4 regions of the Cobetia sp. UCD-24C genome follow, and region 4 is predicted to be linked to each of the others. Evidence: predicted binding sites of a transcription regulator. Region 4 holds the regulator's gene; each other region holds the start of a gene.
What was found. Region 4 encodes PhoB, which activates phosphate uptake and scavenging genes when phosphate is short. Its sites were predicted from a motif close to TGTCATANNNNTGTCANA; they were not measured.
Positions count from the first base shown of each region.

Region 1: a site for PhoB is predicted at 1,333-1,350, ahead of ugpB (sn-glycerol-3-phosphate ABC transporter substrate-binding protein UgpB). Genes of this name have one in related genera too.
Region 2: a site for PhoB is predicted at 1,498-1,515, ahead of AOG28_RS07205 (putative 2-aminoethylphosphonate ABC transporter substrate-binding protein). Genes of this name have one in related genera too.
Region 3: a site for PhoB is predicted at 2,311-2,328, ahead of AOG28_RS16955 (GNAT family N-acyltransferase). Genes of this name have one in related genera too.

Region 1 covers NZ_LJTD01000001.1:476,678-481,638, forward strand. Annotated here, with positions in the region: gene AOG28_RS02035 (acyl-CoA dehydrogenase) at 1-446, shown strand, start outside; gene AOG28_RS02040 (hypothetical protein) at 558-1,145, opposite strand; gene ugpB (sn-glycerol-3-phosphate ABC transporter substrate-binding protein UgpB) at 1,499-2,869, shown strand; gene ugpA (sn-glycerol-3-phosphate ABC transporter permease UgpA) at 3,070-3,945, shown strand; gene ugpE (sn-glycerol-3-phosphate ABC transporter permease UgpE) at 3,945-4,790, shown strand; gene AOG28_RS02060 (sn-glycerol-3-phosphate import ATP-binding protein UgpC) at 4,893-4,961, shown strand, end outside.
Region 2 covers NZ_LJTD01000004.1:178,011-182,971, forward strand. Annotated here, with positions in the region: gene AOG28_RS07195 (putative quinol monooxygenase) at 1-390, shown strand, start outside; gene AOG28_RS07200 (UTRA domain-containing protein) at 726-1,439, shown strand; gene AOG28_RS07205 (putative 2-aminoethylphosphonate ABC transporter substrate-binding protein) at 1,585-2,631, shown strand; gene AOG28_RS07210 (putative 2-aminoethylphosphonate ABC transporter ATP-binding protein) at 2,694-3,932, shown strand; gene AOG28_RS07215 (putative 2-aminoethylphosphonate ABC transporter permease subunit) at 3,932-4,961, shown strand, end outside.
Region 3 covers NZ_LJTD01000017.1:42,839-47,799, reverse strand. Annotated here, with positions in the region: gene AOG28_RS16970 (tetratricopeptide repeat protein) at 1-252, shown strand, start outside; gene AOG28_RS16965 (3'-5' exonuclease) at 519-1,019, shown strand; gene AOG28_RS16960 (NAD(P)H-quinone oxidoreductase) at 1,228-2,196, opposite strand; gene AOG28_RS16955 (GNAT family N-acyltransferase) at 2,409-4,190, shown strand; gene AOG28_RS16950 (TIGR00730 family Rossman fold protein) at 4,324-4,866, opposite strand.
Region 4 covers NZ_LJTD01000006.1:82,843-87,803, forward strand. Annotated here, with positions in the region: gene AOG28_RS10130 (chorismate--pyruvate lyase family protein) at 1-523, shown strand, start outside; gene ubiA (4-hydroxybenzoate octaprenyltransferase) at 591-1,481, shown strand; gene phoB (phosphate regulon transcriptional regulator PhoB) at 1,705-2,394, shown strand; gene phoR (phosphate regulon sensor histidine kinase PhoR) at 2,402-3,724, shown strand; gene cysZ (sulfate transporter CysZ) at 3,911-4,639, opposite strand; gene phoU (phosphate signaling complex protein PhoU) at 4,836-4,961, opposite strand, start outside.

The DNA.
Region 1 (4,961 bases), on a different contig from region 4:
TCGCCCTGCCGCGTGGCCGTCAGTTCGCCATGCCCAAGGACAGCCTGACGCGCGAGATCGCCCGCGCCGTCTCTACCGACACTGCACTGCGTGCCAAGCTGACCGACAACACCTGGGACGCGCAGGACGAAGACCAGCAGGACAACGCCCTCGCCCGCTACAACGCGCTGCTCAAGGACTACCCGCGCGCCGAGCCGATCTACAAGGCGCTGGCCAAGGCCTATCACAAGGGCGAGATCCCGGCCGACGCCCTGTCACCGGAAGCGCGCATCGAAGCGGCGGTCGAGGCCGGTATCCTGTCCGCTGAGGATGGCGACTTCATGCGCGTCTTCGAAGCCGAGGTACTCGACATGCTGACCGTCGACCACTTCGATTTCGATGCCTTCGTGCGCAAGCCGATGGCGAGTGACGGCACCGCCTCCAACCCGCAGCAGGACGCCGCCTGATCGATACAGGAATTGATCGCTGATCGCTGATCGCAGAACCACAAAGGCCCCGCTCAATGAGCGGGGCCTTTGTCTTGGTAGAGCATGTCATTCGCTTGCGTCATCTCATCCTCAGATATGACGCGCGAAGTGCTCCAGGTCACGCACGAAGGCGTTCTTGTAGGTCTCGAAGTCCTTCGGGCGCGCCTTGAAGGAGCGCTTGATGCGCTCGCGGTCCAGGCGCAGCGGCGCGTCGAGGGCCGCCAGGTTGCCGACACGCGCGGCCGGATTCATGCCGACCAGCTCGCGCGGTTGATCGCCTTCGGCCTCGGCCTCCAGCCAGTCGTTGATGCCGGCGCGACGCAGCACGCTGACCAGTGAGCTGTCGGTGATGCGCACCTGCAGGCGGCCGTGATCGGACAGCTGGGAGACCAGCGCGATGCCGTGGTCGTGACCGCGATGCACCGTCGGCGTCGCCCACAGCGCCAGATTCAGGCCACGTGCGTTCTCGTCGAGTACCAGCAGCGCCGCAGAGTGGATGCGCTCGGCATCGTCGACCAGCGCGAACAGGCGCGCCATCTCATTCTCGAACCACACCCCACGCACGCCGGCGTAACTCACCAGCGCATCCAGACCACCCTCGCGGCCATGGACTTCGGCGCACAGCATCGCCAGACAGGCATCACGTCGGGCACCGGCACTCACTTCAACCACTTTCATCGCGTTCTCCGCCACAGGCATTTTCAGCGCGCAAGACTAGCACACTCGCTCGCCGGCCGCTTATTCCGGCCTTGAGTTGCCCCCGGCGCCTCGCTTGCCAGCCTGAGCCGAGCTGGCGACGCCACACACTCGCTGCTCAGTCACAAGCTCAGTCATAAGTTCAGCCTCGCTCGAATGAACATCTCCCTGTCACAAAGTTGTAAGGCGGGCGCTATAGAGTCGTCTACGCTTTTCGGACGATCATCAAAAGAACAAGAAAATGTTCACTTGATCGTCGCCATCGATCGTCAGCGGCCAGCGTCCTTCTTCTTTGTTGCGGAAGCTGGCCAGGGGAACCTCTCAGGAGTTTGACCATGCGCCGCCCGACTCATCATGCAAGCACCCGCACGACTGCCACCGCGACTCGTCGCCTCGCCAGCCTCGCACTGGCCATCGGTTTCGCCTCCGCCTCCGCCAGTGCCCTCGCCGCCACCGAGGTGGAATGGTGGCACGCCATGGGGGGCGGGCTCGGCAAGAAGGTCGACGAGATCGCGGCCGACTTCAATGCAAGCCAGGACGACTACGTCGTCAAGCCGGTCTTCAAGGGCAACTACTCCGAGACCATGACCTCCGCCATCGCCGCCTTCCGCGCCGGCAAGGGCCCGGACATCGTGCAGATCTTCGAGGTCGGCACCGCCACCATGATGAGTGCCAAGGGCGCGATCGTCCCGGTGCATCAGCTGATGGCAGACTTCGCGCCGCAGGAAGGCACCGCCTTCGATCCGAACGCCTACCTGTCTGCCGTCACCGGCTATTACACCGACACCGACGGCAAGATGCTGTCGTTGCCGTTCAACTCCTCGACGCCGGTGACCTACTACAACAAGGACGTGCTGGCCAAGGCGGGCGTCGACTCCCTCCCGCAGACCTGGCAGGAAATGGGCGCCGCGCTCAAGAAGGTCGTCGATTCCGGCGCCGCCAGCTGTGGCCTGACCACCACCTGGCCGTCCTGGGTGATGCTGGAGAACTTCTCGGCGCGCAACGATGTGCCCTTCGCCAGCCAGGCCAATGGCTTCGCCGGCACCGATACCCGTCTTGAATTCAACACGACCGCCGTGGTCGATCACATCCAGCGTCTCGATGACTGGCAGGCCGACAAGCGCTTCGTGTTCGGCGGTCGCTTCGATGACGCGGCGCCCAAGTTCTACTCCGGCGAGTGCGCGATGATGATGGGCTCTTCCGCCAGCTATGCCGGCGTCAAGGAAAGCGCCAAGGGCTTCGAGTTCGGCGTGGCACCGCTGCCCTATGACAGCGACGTGATCGAGACGCCGCAGAACTCCATCATCGGTGGCGCCTCGCTGTGGGTGCTTTCCGGTCACAGCGATGAGGAATACCAGGGCGTCGCCAAGTTCTTCCAGTACCTCTCCAAGCCCGAAGTGCAGGCCGACTGGCACCAGTTCACCGGCTATCTGCCGATCACGACTGCCGCGGCAGAGCTGACGCGCGAACAGGGCTTCTACGCCGAGAACCCGGGCACCGACGTCGCCATCACCCAGATGACCTCCGCGACGCCGACCGAGAACTCCAAGGGCCTGCGTCTGGGCAACATGGTGCAGATTCGCGACGTGATCAATGAAGAGCTGGAGAAGATCTTCTCCGGCAAGGAAAGCGTGCAGGACGGCCTCGACAACGCCGTCAAGCGCGGCGATTCGCTGCTCGAGAAGTTCGAACGCGCCAACGGCTGATCATCGCCACACCGGGGGCGGGCCCATGCCGGGCTCGCCCTCCCGCTATTTTCTCCAGCCAGAGAGCGGAAAGCGCATCCGACATCCGGTGTCCTTTCCCTTCTCTCACGGCTTGATGGCGCAGGAGCGGCCGAGACTTGCCGACTCCGTGCTACCGACGGAACCACCCAGTCCCTCCTTGCTTGCGAGACCCCTGCTGCATGGCCCATTTCAATCGACACCCCATCACGCCCTGGATACTGCTGGCACCCCAGCTGCTGATCGTGGCCGTGTTCTTCTTCTGGCCGGCCTACCAGGCCATCGAACAGGCCTTCTATGTCGAGGATGCCTTCGGGCTCTCGCGGGAATTCACCGGGCTGAGCAACTTCGTCAGCGTGCTGAGCGAGCCGGAATATCTCACGACACTATGGACGACCACCTATTTCTCCTTTGCGGTGGCCTTCGGCGCCATGGCATTGGCGCTGGGGCTGGCCGTACTGGCCGACCGCGTGCTGCGCGGCGCACACGCCTACAAGACCCTGCTGATATGGCCCTACGCCGTGGCGCCCGCCGTGGCCGGGGTGCTGTGGCTGTTCCTGTTCGACCCGACGCTGGGCATTCTGCCGGAGCTGCTATCCGCCATCGGCATCGACTGGAATCACAAGCTCAATGGCGATCAGGCCATGTTGCTGGTGGTGCTGGCCTCGATCTGGAAGCAGATGAGCTACAACTTCGTGTTCTTCCTCGCCGGTCTGCAGGCGATACCCAAGAGCCTACTGGAAGCGGCCGCGATGGACCGCGCCGGGCCCTGGCGGCGTTTCTGGACCATCACCTTCCCGCTGCTCTCGCCGACCAGCTTCTTCCTGCTGGTGATGAACGTGGTCTACGCCTTCTTCGAGACCTTCGGCACCATCGATGCCACCACCCAGGGCGGCCCGGCCGGCTCGACGCGCACCCTGGTCTACAAGGTCTATGAAGATGGTTTCGTCGGGCAGGACCTGGGCTCGAGTGCTGCCCAGTCGGTGTTGTTGATGGTCATCGTCGGCGTGCTGACGCTGATCCAGTTCAAGTATGTCGAGAAGAAGGTGCAGTACTGATGCGCTACAACCGCCCCGGGCTTGATATCGCAAGCCATGCCCTGCTGATCGTCGGCTGCGCACTGTTCTTCCTGCCGGTCTGGATCGCCTTCAGCGCCAGTACCCACGAGATGGGTGACCTCTACTCCAACGTCGCCCCCGTCTGGATCGGCGAGGCTGGCCTGGACAACTATCGCCAGCTGCTGGCAGACCCGGTCAGCACTCTCGGCGCCGACGTGATGACCCTGCTGTTCAACTCGATGCTGATGGCACTGGGCATCGCCATCGGAAAGATCATCATCTCGGTGCTGGCCGCCTACGCGATCGTCTTCTTCGAATTCCGCTTCCGCAAGCTGTGCTTCTGGCTGATCTTCATCACCCTGATGCTGCCGGTGGAGGTACGAATCCTGCCGACCTTCAAGGTGGTGGCCGACCTCAACATGCTGGACAGCTACGCCGGCCTGATCCTGCCGCTGATCGCCAGCGCCACCGCGACCTTCCTGCTGCGCCAGTTCTACCTGACCATCCCGGCGGAACTGGTCGAGGCCGCGCGCATCGATGGCGCTGGGCCGTGGCGCTTTCTCAAGGACATCCTGCTGCCGCTGTCGAAGACCAACATCGCGGCGCTGTTCGTGATCATGTTCATCTACGGCTGGAATCAGTATCTGTGGCCGCTGTTGATCACGACCGATGCCGACTATCTGACCATCGTCGTCAGCCTCAAGCGCATGCTGACCACCGGTGATGGCCTGGTGCCGTGGCAGGACGTCACCGCCACCACGCTGCTGGCCATGGGCCCGCCGGTACTGGTGATCCTGTTCATGCAGCGCTACTTCATCAAGGGCCTGGTGGACAGCGAGAAGTGATCTCGCGCTCCGACCCGCGACACCTCGCCCCAAGCCCCCTGATTCCGTTACGCCGTGATGGACAGACTTGCCCGTCACGCCACCGCTCTGGATACACAACTCATGGCAACACTGGCGCTCAAGCAGCTCAAGAAGCAGTACCCCAATGGCTACAAGGCCCTGCATGGCATC
Region 2 (4,961 bases), on a different contig from region 4:
TTGGCATCGCCATTCGAGGTGATGCCCTTGAACGATACTGACCCGGCGCCATTGCATGAGGCGAACCCCAGGCACGTGCAGCCGGAAGATGAGGTATTCAGTATCTTCTTCATCTTCAAGATCAAGGAAGAATATCGCGCTCGATTGCTGCAGCAATTCACCACGCATGTGGCGAAGACGCGCAGTGAGGAGCCGGGCAATCTCGTGTTTGATCTGTATACCATCGACGGGCAGGACGACACGCTGGTGATATACGAGCATTGGCGCACGGAGTCAGACCTGTGGGACATTCACTTCCAGCAGCCCTATGCCATCGAGACAGGCAAGCTCTTGGAGCAGGCCATGGTCGGGGATATGCAGCAGTACCTGAATACCGTCAGCGAGTTCTGAGTTATCCCGTAGGTCATACGTTTCCTGTTTGTCCATTCGATGCGCAGCCCTTAGAGGCTGCGCATTGTGCGTTCACCCCCTCTTGAACATCAGCGTGCCATCCCACCGCCATCCACGCCTGTGAGCTCAACCAGGCGGCTGTCATCAAATCCGGCAACGCCAGCGGCACGTAAGCTGGCAGGCCAGTGCGAGTCACGCGAATGTGATAGTTTCTGGAGCATCCAGCCGTTTGGCGGCACAGAGTCCCGGGCATTTTCTTCGCCGGCGGGGCAAGCGGCGCCGTGTTATTACCCGGTAGTGGCAACCCTCTTCATCTTTGGTCAGGACTCCTCGTCATGAGTGATGCGTATTACCTCCACCTTACCGATCGCCTGCGCGAACAGCTGAAGGACCCTGATGCCTTTGAAGAGGGGCGTTTGCCTTCTGAACGAGTGCTGGCCGAGCGCTTCGATACCACGCGCGTGACGTTGCGTCAGGCGTTGGGGCAGCTGGAGGGAGAAGGGCGCATTCATCGCAGCAATCGGCGTGGGTGGTTCGTGTCGCCGCCGCGACTGGATTACGACCCCACGCGTGACTCCGGCTTCAATGACTATGTGACGGCGCAGGGGCGGCGGCCACGGACGGAAGTGCTGCTGACCGATGTTCAGGCCTACCCACCGGCTGCGCAAGCGCTGGGCCTGGCGGCCCAGACACCGCTCTATCATATTCGCCGCCGGCGTTTCGTGGATGAGCGCGCCGTGCTCAGCGAGTCGATGTGGGTGGTGCCGGAGCGTGCCCCGGGACTGCTCGAGGAGGGCCAGTTCGGGGTGTCACTGTGGGCGGAGCTGCGCGGACGCTATGGCCTGACGCTGGCCCACCGTGAGCTGCGCTTCTACTCCGAGTCGCTGGGGGAGCAGGCCGCCCGGGAGCTGGGGGTCGCCATGGGTAGTCCCGGTCTGACCGTGCGTCGCGCTACCTTCGATGAGCAGCATCGTCCCATCGGCTATGACGAAGAGCGCTGGCTGCACAATGCGCTGTGCATCACCGTCACGCTCAAGAACAAGCCCTGAGCCCGCGCTGCAGGGACGCTATATGAGGTAACACTGTTTCACCGGGCCTTCAACTGACTGTCACGGGGGTGTCATTCGGCCCGCTCATACTCTTGGTATATACCAGATGGCGAGAGCCATTCATTCCAAGCGTTGGAGAGTCCCGATGTCCTTCTTGACCCGTTCCTTCCTCACCCGTTCCTTGCTGGCCAGTGCCGTTGGTCTAGTCGTTTCCCTCAATGCCCAGGCGGCCACCGAGCTCACCGTCTATACCGCGGTGGAGTCCGATGATCTGCAGAAATATGCCGAGCGCTTCCAGCAGGCGCATCCGGATATCGACATCAAATGGGTACGCGACTCCACGGGCGTGATCACCGCACGATTGCTGGCCGAGAAGGACAACCCGCAGGCGGATGTGGTGTGGGGCCTGGCCGCGACCAGCCTGCTGGTGCTCGAGAAGGAGGGCATGCTGTCGCGTTATGCCCCCAAGGGAGTCGAGGCGCTGGATACCAAGTTCGTCGACCCCGCCTACCGTGATGGCCAAGACCCGTCCTGGGTCGGGATGGACGCCTGGGTCGCCTCGCTCTGCTACAACACCGTCGAAGGTGAGCGTCTGGGAGTGCCCAAGCCGACGTCCTGGGAAGACCTCACGCGTCCCGAGTTCAAGGGCCACGTGATCATGCCCAACCCGAGTTCTTCCGGTACCGGTTATCTGGATGTCGCCAGCTGGTTGCAGCTGTGGGGTGACGAGGGCGGCTGGGAGTACATGGACCGCCTGCACGACAACATTGCCCGCTACACCCACTCAGGCTCCGCGCCTTGCAATCTGGCCGGTTCCGGCGAGGCCGTGGTCGGTGTGTCCTTCGCCTTCCGAGGCGCGCGCCTCAAGGCACAGGGCGCACCGGTGGACCTGGTCTTCCCCGAGGAAGGGCTGGGCTGGGACATGGAAGCCGCGGCGATCATGAAGGGCACCGACAAGCGTGAGGCGGCGCAGACACTGATGGATTGGGCAGTATCCGAGCCGGCCAATGAACTCTACAACGAAGGCTATGCGGTCGTGGCCTATCCGGGGGTGGCCAAGCCGATCGAGCATTATCCGGCCAACATCACCGAGATGATGATCGAGGCTGACTTTGCCAAGGCGGCCAACCAGCGGGATGCAGTGCTCGCCGAATGGCAGCGCCGTTACGACGGCAAGTCCGACAGTCAATAAGTCACGCCCAGCCACCTTCGTCATTGCCCCGGCGCCTTGCGCCGGGGTCGGGAGTTTCTCGCATGTCTCTTGTGACCGCCCCCCCGCGTCATCACGCCCCGCGTCATCACGCCTCGCGTCAAGCGCCGCCAGCGACTGCCGGCGCCTCGCCGCGCGCGGTATCCGCCCCTGCAGCCCGGGCGCCTGCGCGTGACGCAGCGCCTCAGGCACTCGCCACGCGTTCTGCGTCGTCAGACAGTATTCACCTCAAGATCAGCGGCCTCACCAAGCGCTATGGCCAGTTCACGGCCCTGAGCGAGATCGACCTCGCGATCCGCGAAGGCGAGTTCGTGTGCTTCCTCGGCCCCTCCGGCTGTGGCAAGACCACCTTGCTGCGCGCCATCGCCGGGCTTGCGCCGCAGAGCGAAGGCACTATCCACCAGCGCGGCCAGGACATCTCGCGTCTGCCGCCGCAGGCGCGCGACTTCGGCATCGTCTTCCAGTCCTATGCGCTGTTCCCCAATCTCACCGTGTTCGACAACGTGGCCTATGGGCTGCGCAATCGGCGCGATGCGCGTGACGCGATGCGCCGCCGCGTGACGGAACTGCTCGCCCTGGTGGACCTGGCCGGCAGTGAAGGCAAGTATCCGGCGGCACTGTCCGGGGGCCAGCAGCAACGCGTGGCACTGGCGCGGGCGCTGGCGACCGAGCCGGGGCTGCTGTTGCTCGATGAGCCACTGTCGGCACTGGATGCGCGCGTACGCCTGCATCTGCGCAGTCAGATCAAGGCACTGCAGGCACGGCTGGGCGTCACCACCATCATGGTGACCCACGACCAGGAAGAGGCCCTGGCCATGGCGGACCGCATCGTGGTGATGAACCATGGTGTGATCGAGCAGATCGGCACCCCCGCCGAGATCTACCGTCAGCCGGCGAGCGCCTTCGTGGCCGAATTCATCGGCAGCATGAACTTCCTGCAATGCTGTCCCGAGAACGCCAGTACCCTGCGTCTGGGCCAGCAGCGACTGGAATGCGCGGCGCATGATCTGGAAGGCCTGGATCAGGCGCGTCTGGCCATTCGCCCGGAAGCCGTCTCGCTGTGCGCAGTGGGGGAGGGGCTGTTGGCGCAGGTGGAGCACGTCGAGTTTCTCGGCGCCTTCCTGCGTATCACTCTGACGCTTGAGGGCTGTGGGCAGACACTGTCGGCGGATGTGGCGCTCAAGGACAGCGAGTCACTGGGCGTGCGGGTCGGTGCCCGGGTGGGTGTGCGTCTGCCGTCCGAGGCGATCCGCCTGTACCCGCTGGTGGAGGCGCAGGCATGATGGCGCGCGCATTGCCCTTGTCGGGTCGGCTGTCAGGCGAGTCCGGCTTGCGTCTGTTGATGTTGCTGCTGGCCTTGGCGCTGCTGGTCATCGGGCTGCTGTTGCCGCTGGCCACCATGCTGATCAAGAGCGTGCAGGACCGCAGCGGCGACTTCGTCGGCCTGGCCAACTTCGCGCGCTATGTGCAGACGCCGGCGCTGGTCGGCTCGATCATCAATTCCGTCAGCATCGCGTTGATCAGTACCCTGACGGTGGTGAGTCTGGCCTTCCTGTGCGCGTACGGCATCACCCGCACCTGCATGCCGGGCAAGCGCGTCTTCCGCATGCTGTCCATCCTGCCGCTACTGGCTCCGTCACTGCTGCCAGCCATCAGTCTGGTGTATCTGTTCGGCAATCAGGGCTGGTTCAAGGATGTGCTGCTGGGGGAGAGCATCTACGGCCCCATCGGCATCGTGATGGGCATGACCTTCTGGATCTTCCCGCATGCGCTGATGATCATGATGACGGCGCTCAGCAACAGCGATGCCCGTCTCTATGAAGCCGCGGATGCGCTGGGAACGCCCAAATGGCGCAGCTTTCTGACCATCACCTTGCCGGGCGCGCGCTACGGCATCATCTCCTGTGCCTTCGTGGCCTTCACGCTGGCGATCACCGATTTCGGCGTGCCGAAGATCATCGGCGGGCAGTTCAGTGTGCTGGCCACCGATGTCTATCGTCAGGTGGTGGGGCAGCAGAACTTCCAGATGGGCGCGGTGGTCAGCGTCATCCTGCTGTTGCCGGCCTTGCTGTCCTTCGCGGTGGACCGCTGGATCCAGCGCCGTCAGGTCGCGCAGCTCTCGGCGCGCGCCGTGCCCTGGCAGCCGACGCCAAGCCCGCTGCGTGACTGGGTCTTCGCGTTGCTCTGCTATGGCGTGGCCGCCGCGATTCTGGCCGTGATCGGCACCGCCATCTATGCCTCGCTCGTGCAGTTCTGGCCCTACAACCTGAGCCTGACCCTCGATCACTACGCCTTCAAGGCGCTGGCGGGCG
Region 3 (4,961 bases), on a different contig from region 4:
GCGCAGGCCGGCGACGTGCATGCCCAGTATCAGGCGGCGCGTATCTATGAGTATGGCTGTGCCCAGTATCAGAGCGATCCGGCCAAGGCCGTGACCTGGTACGCACGTGCCGCCGAGTGCCGCCATGCTCTCGCGGCCCAGCGCCTGGCGCGTGCCTATCGTGAAGGCTCCCTCGGTCTGGCGGTCTGCCCGCACAAGGCCGAGCAGTGGGAAGCCCACGCCCGCACGGGTGGCGAGGCAGACCTGCACTGAGCTGATGTACTGACCGGATGTACCAGCTGATGTGCTGCCCTCGCTGCCAGTGACAACGCCCTCTTCGTGAGGGCGTTGTCGTCTCTGGCCCTCCCGCGCGCGTCTCTTGAACGTGATGCCAGCGTGATGGAGCAGATCGACCTGATGCCTGCGTTGACAGCGTCGCGCTCAGGACTCGCCAAGCAGGGGGCAATTCCCGTAACCTGAGGACATTCAACCTCTTCTCGCCCGGGCCCTGTCTGCCTGAGATACCTTGGGAGATTCGTGTGACGCTGCCTATTCTGCTCGATATTGAAGCCTCCGGCTTTGGCCGTGGTAGCTATCCGATCGAGATCGGGCTGGCGCGTGCCGACGGCAGCAGTTGCGCCTTCCTGATACAGCCTCTTGATGAGTGGGTGCATTGGGACCCGAAGGCGGAGCTGTTGCACGGCATCTCACGGGCGCGGCTGGCACGCGAAGGGCGGCCAGTGCGTGAGGTGGCGCAGTGGGTCAATGATGAGCTGGGTGAGGCGGGAATCGCCTATAGCGACAGCTGGGGCTACGACAATACCTGGCTCTCGCTGCTGTTCTATCATGCCGGCATGCTGCCGCGCTTTCGTCTCGAGGCGCTCAGACGGCTGCTCGATGAGGAGCAGCTGAATTGCTGGGCGGAGCTCAAGGAAGCGGTGATCGCCGAGGGTGGCATCCAGCGCCATCGCGCCGGAGACGACGCCCGTCTGCTGCAACTCACCTGGCAGAAAGCCCAGTCGATCGGGCGCAGCGAATAAGCCTCTGCCAGGTGCCTCGGGGTCTACGCCTGGCGGCATGAGCGACACTGCTGTCAGGCCGGGTGTTGTCAGGTCAGATGTTGTCAGGCGGAGCAGCGAGCACGAGATAGCGTCAATAAAGCCAAAAAAGCGGCAGCCCACTGGGCTGCCGCTTTTTCATGCTGTCGCTTTTTTCATGCTGCTGATGTCATCAGCGCCATGACGAGGCTCAGGCACCCGTCACCGCCAGCAACACCTTGCCGGTGCTGGCGTTGTCCTGCACATAGGCATGCGCGGCATCGGCTTCCTGGATCGGCCAGCTCTTGTCGATATGCGGGCGCAGCTCACCCCGCGCCAGGCGTGGCCACACATGCACGTAGAGCGCATCCAGCACCATGCCCTTGCCATCGGGGGAGCGCGAGCGCAGGGTCGAGCCGATCAGGCGCTGACGCTTCATCAGCATGCGACCCAGATCCAGCTCATCCATGCGCCCGCCCATCAGACCGATCAATACCATGCGGCCATCCTGTTTCAGCACCTGCTGATTGTCGGCCAGATAGCCGCCGCCCACCGGGTCGAGAATCATGTCGGCGCCGCCCCAGTCGTTCACGGCCTCGACGAAGCTGCCATCGTGGCGATTCCAGCCGGCATCCGCGCCGAGGCGCAGGCAGGTCTCCAGCTTTTCCTGGCTGCCGACGGTCACGAAGCACGGATGCCCGAACAGCCCGCACAGCTGGATGGCGGTGGTACCGATGCCGCTGGCACCGGCGTGCAGCAGCACGCGCTCCTTGTGCTTGAGATTGCCCTCGATGAACAGGTTCAGCCAGGCGGTGGCGAACATCTCCGGCAGCGCGGCGGCGTCTCGCAGGCTATAGCCCTCCGGCACCGGCAACACCTGCAGGGCGTTGACGACCACTTCCTCGGCATAGCCGCCACCGGACAGCAGCGCACAGACCGGATCACCGACCTTGAAGCGCTCGACGTGGCGGCCGACCTCACGAATGGTGCCACTGACCTCCAGCCCCAGAATCTGACTGGCACCTTCGGGGGGCGGATATTGGCCGGCGCGCTGCATCAGGTCGGCGCGGTTGACGCCGGCCCAGGCCACCTCGATACGCACCTCATCCGAGGCGATCCCGTGCGGGGCCTCGGTTTCCTGCCAGACCAGTGATTCATTCTCGACGGCTATCGCAAACATTCGCTCTCTCCTTGGCGTGGCAGTCGCGCTGCCTGTTCGTACGCGGATGATCTCTGTGCCGGGGCGCATCGGCCGCGGATCACGTGGGCGACTGTCATCTCACTGTACGGGGACTGTGACGCATCTGTCATGAAGTGGCGCGAACCTGACGTGATATCAAGCCCCATGATCCAGACATCGCGTTCCGCACTCCGTGCGGCCAAGGAGAGAGCATGATCGATACTGCCCGCGTCATCGCTGCCAAGTATCCTGCCTTTGCCAAACGTCACCCGCTGATCCGGCGGCCAGCTCTGGCCATGCTACGGCGCCTGGTGCACGAGGGCGAGATCAATGCCTTCCTCGGCGAGAACTCGGACCAGCGCGGCTTCGACTTCATTGACCGCGTGCTCGATCACTTCTCCTTCGGCTACTCGGTGTCCTCGCGGGAGCGCGAGAACATTCCGGCCTACGGGCGTGTCGTCATCGTCGCCAACCATCCGCTGGGATCACTGGACGGCCTCGCACTGCTCAAGCTGGTCGGCGAAGTGCGCCGCGACGTCAAGATCGTCGCCAACGACATCCTGATGAAGGTCGAGCCGCTGGCACCCTTGCTGCTGCCGCTGGACAATCTCAGTCGCCGTGGCTATCGCAAGAGCAGTGGTCAGATCTGCGATGCGCTGATGAATGAAGAGGCCGTGATCATCTTCCCTGCCGGCGAGGTCTCGCGTGCAGGCCCGACCGGGCCACGTGACGGCAAGTGGCTGTCGGGCTTCCTGCATTTCGCGCGCAAGACCAACGCGCCGGTGCTGCCTATCCACGTCAGCGGGCGCAACTCGACGCTCTTCTATGCGCTGTCGTCGATCAACCGCAGCTTCGGTACGCCCCTGCTGGCCCACGAGATGTTTCGCCAGCGCGAGCGTCAGCTCAAGCTGCGCATCGGCGAGCTGATTCCGCTGGAGCGCCTCGACAGTGATGCCCTCAATACCAACGCCAAGACGCGCCTGCTGCGCAAGCACCTGTATCGCATCGGGCGCGGCAAGCGTGGCCTGTTCGTGACCGAGAAGGCCATCGGCCATCCGGAGGAACGCCAGGCGCTGCGTGAGGAATTGACGCCCTGTGAATTGCTGGGCGAGACCCGCGACGGCAAGAAGATCTATCTGTTCGATGCCTTCCCCGGCTCCAGCGTGATGCGCGAGATCGGGCGACTGCGTGAGATCAGTTTCCGGCGGGTCGGCGAGGGCACCGGTGAGCGGCGCGACATCGATCGCTATGACGCCCACTACCGTCATCTGGTGCTGTGGGATGACGCCGATCTCGAGATCGCCGGTGCCTATCGCATCGGTGAGGTGCGCAAGATCATGGCGGCACATGGCGAGAAGGGGCTCTACAGTCCGACCCTGTTCCGCTTCACGCCCGAGATGTTCGAGCGCATGCAGGACGGTCTGGAGCTGGGGCGCAGCTTCGTGCAGCCGCGTTACTGGGGGCGGCGCAGCCTCGATTACCTGTGGCAGGGGCTGGGCGCCTATCTGCGCTGTCATCCCGAGATTCGCTGGCTGTTCGGCCCGGTCACGCTCTCCAACAGCTATCCGGAGGCTGCCAGGGCACTGATCGTCAGCTACTACCGTCACTATTACGGGGATGATGAGGGGCTGGCACGTGCGCGGGCACCGGTCGCCCAGAGCGTGCCGGGCAGCGCCGCCCATGAAGCGGAGCGGCTGTTCGATGGTCAGGACGCCGATGGCGATTTCCGCCGCCTGCGTGCCCAGCTGGATGCGATGGGTGTGACGGTGCCGACGCTCTACAAACAGTACGCCGAGGTCACCGAGCCCGGTGGCACCCGTTTCCTCGATTTCAGTGTCGACGCCGATTTCGGTTACTGCATCGACGGCCTGGTGATGGTCGATGTCGAGCAGGTTACCGCCAGCAAGCGGGCGCGCTATATCGGCAAACCCGTTCAGCAGCAGGCCGCCTCGGACGACGCCGTTGAGGCTGTTGGTGAGACGGCGCTGAACTGAGGTGGCGCCCTGCTGAGATAGCGCGTTGAGCTGAGACGGCCGCTCGCAGAGTCACTCCCCATGGCGCTGGCATATGCGCTTGATGGGGAGTGACGCGACAGGCAGTCAGGTCTCAGGCCTTACGTCTCAAGCCTTACGTCTCGGGCGCCAGTCGCTTCAGCAGGGGCGCGATCTCGCGCTCGCTGATCAGGCGCGCGCGAGTGTCTGCATCGAGGAAGCCCGCCTCGACGGTGCGGTCCAGAAACTCGAGCAGGGGCGCGAAGAAGCCATCACTGTCGAGGACGGCGATCGGCTTGGCGTGAAAGCGCAGGTACTGCCAGGTCCAGGTCTCGAACAATTCCTCCAGGGTGCCAATCCCGCCGGGCAGGGTCACGAAGGCATCCGCCAGTGCGGCCATCTGCGCCTTGCGCTCATGCATGTCCGCCACCTCGATCAAGCGCGTCAGACCGGTATGTGCCTTCTCGTTGCGTACCAGTGCCTGGGGGATCACGCCGATCACCTCACCGCCCGCTGCCAGCGCGGCATCTGCCAAGGCCCCCATCAGCCCGGCGCGCGCGCCTCCGTAGACCAGTCCCCAGCCGCGCTCGGCGATGGCCGTGCCCAGGGCTTCGGCCAGTTGGCGGTGCTGTGGGGAGACGCCCTCGCGGGAGCCCAGATAGACACAGATGCGATGCATGTTGCTCTCCTGAATGTTTCTCGGCGGCGCTCACTGCTGGCTGCCGTGCCTTGATGTCATGTCCTTCCTATCCTACGCGAGTTGTGCGGCGACGC
Region 4 (4,961 bases):
AGGTGTCATGCCGGCCGGCTGGTGGGCGTGGCTCTCCTCGACGGACTCGCTGACCCAGCGTCTTGCCAGCGCCATGCAGCAGCAGGATGAACGCGATGGCCAGCCCTTCCGGGGCCTGCGCGTGCGCCTGCTGCTGCAGGACACCGGCCCCGCGCGGCTGGATGAGGCACGCCTGCTGGGCATCGGCCCACGCCGGCATGTCTGGCGACGCGAAGTGGCGCTCTGTCATGGCGATACGCCATGGGTGATCGCACGCTCGCTGGCGGCGCTGGACCTGGCCCACGGTCATCGCCTCTCGACGCTGGGCGAGCGCTCGCTGGGCCATTGGCTGTTTCGCCAGCCCGATCTGACCCGCAGCGCCATCGATGTCAGCCGCGCCCCGCTGGTGCTTTCGAGCCCCAGGCCGCTGGCCCGCACCACCAGCCTGTGGATGCGCCGTTCGATGTTCTCGCATGGCCGCTTCAAGGTGCTGGTGCAGGAGGGCTTCACGCCGGCCTTCCAGCACGCACTGCAGCTGGCCTGAGCCTTGTGGCCGACTGGCCTCGTTTCCCTCTCTTCCCTTGCCCACTACCACCCGCCCAGGAGCCCCGATGACCGCGTCATCCACTTCCGCCGCTTCGCGTCCTTCCAGACTGGCCGACTACCTCGCCCTGACACGGCTGGACCGCCCCATCGGCACCTGGCTGCTGATGTGGCCGACCCTGTGGGCACTGTGGCTGGCGGCAGATGGCATTCCCGAGCGCACGACCCTGCTGATCTTCATCGCCGGGGTCTATCTGATGCGCGCCGCCGGCTGCGTGATCAACGACTACGCCGACCGCCATTGGGACAAGCATGTCGAGCGCACGCGAGACCGGCCGCTGACCTCGGGTCGCATTTCGGAGCGCGAGGCGCTGACGCTGTTCGGGGGGCTGGTCGCGGCCGCCTTCGTGCTGGTGTGCTTCACCAACCTGACCACGGTGCTGCTGTCGATCGTCGCCGTGCTGCTGGCGGCCAGCTATCCGTTCATGAAGCGCTTCCATCATCTGCCCCAGGTGGTGCTGGGCGCCGCCTTCGGCTGGGCGATTCCGATGGCCTTCGCCGCGACGCTGGAGGAGGTGCCGACATACGGCTGGTGGCTGTTCGCGGCCAACCTGATGTGGACGGTGGCCTACGACACCGCCTACGCGATGGTCGATCGCAACGACGACCTCAAGGTGGGCATCAAGTCCACCGCCGTGCTGTTCGGACGTGCCGACAAGCTGATGATCGGTCTGTTGCAGCTGGGCATGCTGGTAGTGTTGATCAGCATCGGCCTGCAGCTGGCGCTGGGCATCTTCTACTGGCTGGGGCTGGCTGCCGCCGCCGGCACCTTCGTCTGGCAGCAACGTCTGATCCGTGAGCGTGAGCGTGCGCCCTGCTTCCAGGCCTTCCTCAACAATCATTGGACGGGTCTGCTGATCTTCGCCGGAATCGCCCTGGCGACCTGGCCGATGAGCTGACGCCTGCATAAACATTAGTATTATTTAATTTAAAGCGACCCCTGCCCTCTATTGCTCCCCAGCCCACGGTTCATGCCTGCCTGCCGCGCCTCCAAGGCGGCTGGCAGGCTTGCGTGCAAGCTGCCATGCTGGCAGTTGTCATCTCGTTGTCATATAAGCGGGTTGTAATCGTCATCGACTTGTCATTCTGGCGCGTGCGCCGACTGCTGCATGGGATCTAGCGATGAGCTCCAAGACCGTACTGATTGTCGACGATGAATCCTCGATTCGCGAGATGATCGCCGTTGCCCTCGAAATGGCGGATTACCGCGTGCTGGAGGCAGACAATGCCCAGGACGCCCACGCCATTGTCGTCGATGAAAAGCCCGATCTGCTGTTGCTGGACTGGATGATGCCGGGCACCAGTGGCCTGGAGCTCGCGCGGCGTCTCAAGCGTGACGAGACCACCTCGGAGCTGCCGATCATCCTGTTGACCGCCAAGGGCGAGGAAGACAACAAGATTCAAGGCCTGGAAGCCGGCGCCGACGACTACATCACCAAGCCCTTCTCGCCGCGCGAGCTGGTCGCCCGTCTCAAGGCCGTGCTGCGTCGCACTACTCCCAAGGGGGTCGAGGAGGCGGTGGAAGTCGAAGGCCTGATGCTCGACCCGGCCAGCCACCGCGTCACCGCCCACGGCAACTCGCTGGATGTCGGCCCGACCGAATATCGCCTGCTGCAGTTCTTCATGACGCATCAGGAGCGTGCCTACACGCGCAGCCAGCTGCTCGATCAGGTATGGGGCGGTAATGTCTATGTCGAGGAGCGCACCGTGGACGTGCACATCCGTCGCCTGCGCAAGGCGCTGGGCACAGGCCATCAGCATCTGATCCAGACCGTCCGCGGCACCGGTTACCGCTTCAGCGCTCAGGCCTGAGGGATTCATGCGCTATTGGACCAACGAGCTATGGCGCCTCGGCTACCTTGCCGGTGGCTTCGGCCTGATCGGTGGCCTGCTGGGCCATCTGGGCTGGGGCCTGGCGCTGGGCCTTTCGCTGTATCTGTTCGTCCATCTCAAGCACTTGAAGAGCCTCTACACCTGGCTGATCACCAATCCCCATGAAGAGCCGCCGCCCGGCGATGGCGTCTGGGGAGACCTGCTCGATCGTCTCTACCGCTACCAGAAGGGCCAGCGTCAGGCTCAGGAGCGACTGCGCAGCATCCTCAACCGTATCCAGGAATCCTCCGAGGCCATGCGCGACGGCCTGGTGATGCTAGACAACCACGGTGACATGGAATGGTGGAACAGCGCTGCCGAGCAGCTGGTCGGCCTCAAGGCCAGCCACGACCGCGGCCAGCACATCACCAACTATCTGCGTGACCCCGTCTTCATCGACTACTTCAATCGGCTGGCCTACCGCGAGCCGCTGACGCTCCAGTCGCCGCTGTCTGACAACCTGACGCTGCAGATCTCCATCACCCTGTTCGGTGACAACGAGCGTCTGGTCATGCTGCGTGACGTCACCCGCCTCTATCGTCTGGAAGAGATGCGCCGCGACTTCGTGGCCAATGTCTCCCATGAGCTGCGCACGCCGCTGACGGTACTGGCCGGCTATCTAGAGACCTACTCCGATTACGCCGATGACCTGCCACCGCGCTGGCAGCGTGGACTGGGCCAGATGCAGAGCCAGACCGACCGCATGCAGCATCTGGTCGAGGACCTGCTGACCCTGTCACGCCTGGAAACCGACGAACTGTCCGATAACGGTCGCTGCATCGACATGAGCGCCCTGCTCGGCCATATCCGCGACGACGCCGAAGGCCTGTCCCAGGGGCGCCACACCTTCTCCATCGAGGCCGATGCCAGCCTGTCACTGCGCGGTGAGGAGCAGGAGCTGCGCAGCGCGATCTCGAATCTGGTCTTCAATGCGGTGCGCTACACCCCCGAAGACTGTCACATCACCCTGCGCTGGAAGGCGGATGACCAGGGTCTGCTGGTCGAGGTGGAAGATGACGGGGATGGCATCGACCCGGTGCACCTGCCGCGCCTGACCGAGCGCTTCTACCGCATCGACAAGGGCCGCAGCACCGCCACGGGAGGCACCGGCCTCGGGCTTGCCATCGTCAAGCATGTGCTGATTCGCCATCAGGGCCATCTGGAGATCGACAGCCATCCCGGCGAGGGTGCGCGCTTCCGCTGTCACTTCCCCGACGAGCGCGCCTGTCAGGCAAGCACTCCCCAGGCCAGCAGTGCGCTAGCCCAGTGATGTGCTGATTCCGTGATGATCTGACCCGGACGCCAGCCCAACGCAGAACGCCCCGCAGCCACCTCGAAAGGAGGCGACTGCGGGGCGTTTCGTTTGGTCAATCAGACGACGCTGCGGCTATTTCAGCGACGAGCCAACTTAGCGACGAGTCAGTTCAGCGACAAGCCAGCTCTGCGACAGGCTGTCTCAACGACGCGGCGCCGGCAACTGACGGTAGTGGCTCTGCCACATCAGTACCGCCCCGGCGACGGCGCCCGGGATGAACAGCAGATTGGCCAGCGGCACCAGCGTCATGACGAACACCGCGGCGCCGAAGGTCAGTGAGGGCCACCAGCGCGCCTTGAGGCGCTGCTTCATGTCACCGAAGCTGACCTGATGGTTGTCCATCGGGTAGTCGAGGTACTGGATCGACATGCTCCAGGCCGAGAACAGTCCCCACAACAGCGGCGAGAGCAGGTTCAGGCCCGGGATGAAGCCGATGATGAACAGCGCGATCATGCGCGGGATGAAGTAGCCCAGCTTGGCCATTTCACGCCCCAGCGAGTCGACGCCGATCTTGATCAGGCCACGGTCATCGTCAATCAGGGTGCCATCCAGACGATGCTCGACCTTCTCGGCCAGAATGCCGTAGAAGGGCGCGGCGATCAGGTTGGTCACCAGGCTGAAGGTGAAGAACACCACCAGCAACAGACTCACCACCAGCACCGGCCAGATCAACCAGCTGAGCCAGTCCAGCCAGGCCGGTACCTTGAGCATCCAGTAATCGATCCAGCCACCGAACTGGTTGAACAATACCCACAGCGTGATGCTGTAGAGCACCAGGTTGATCGCCAGCGGTACGAATACGAAGCGGCGCAGCCCGGGGGTATAGACCATGCGGGTCCCGCGGACCAGCGCCGATACGGCATCAATCATGCGACGTCCTCGTCATCTCAAAAGAACCGGCCAGCCAGCGGGCTGACCGGAGCCACACCCTAGCACTCCCGCCTGTGCGGCGCAGCTGTCGGCCGCCTGACATCGCTCGCGCTCCCACGACGCAATCGCCCCGCGGCCTGCCGGTAAGCAGGAGCGGGGCGAAAGAGGCGACACAGGGGCAGGGAAGCGCGTCAGCTCACTTCTTGTCCAGGTCCTGCGGCTTCAGGTCATGGGTATCGGTGTGACGCACGTCCACTCCCTTGACCAGGAAGATGACGTACTCGGCCAGGTTGTCGGCGTGGTCACCGATACGCTCCAGCGC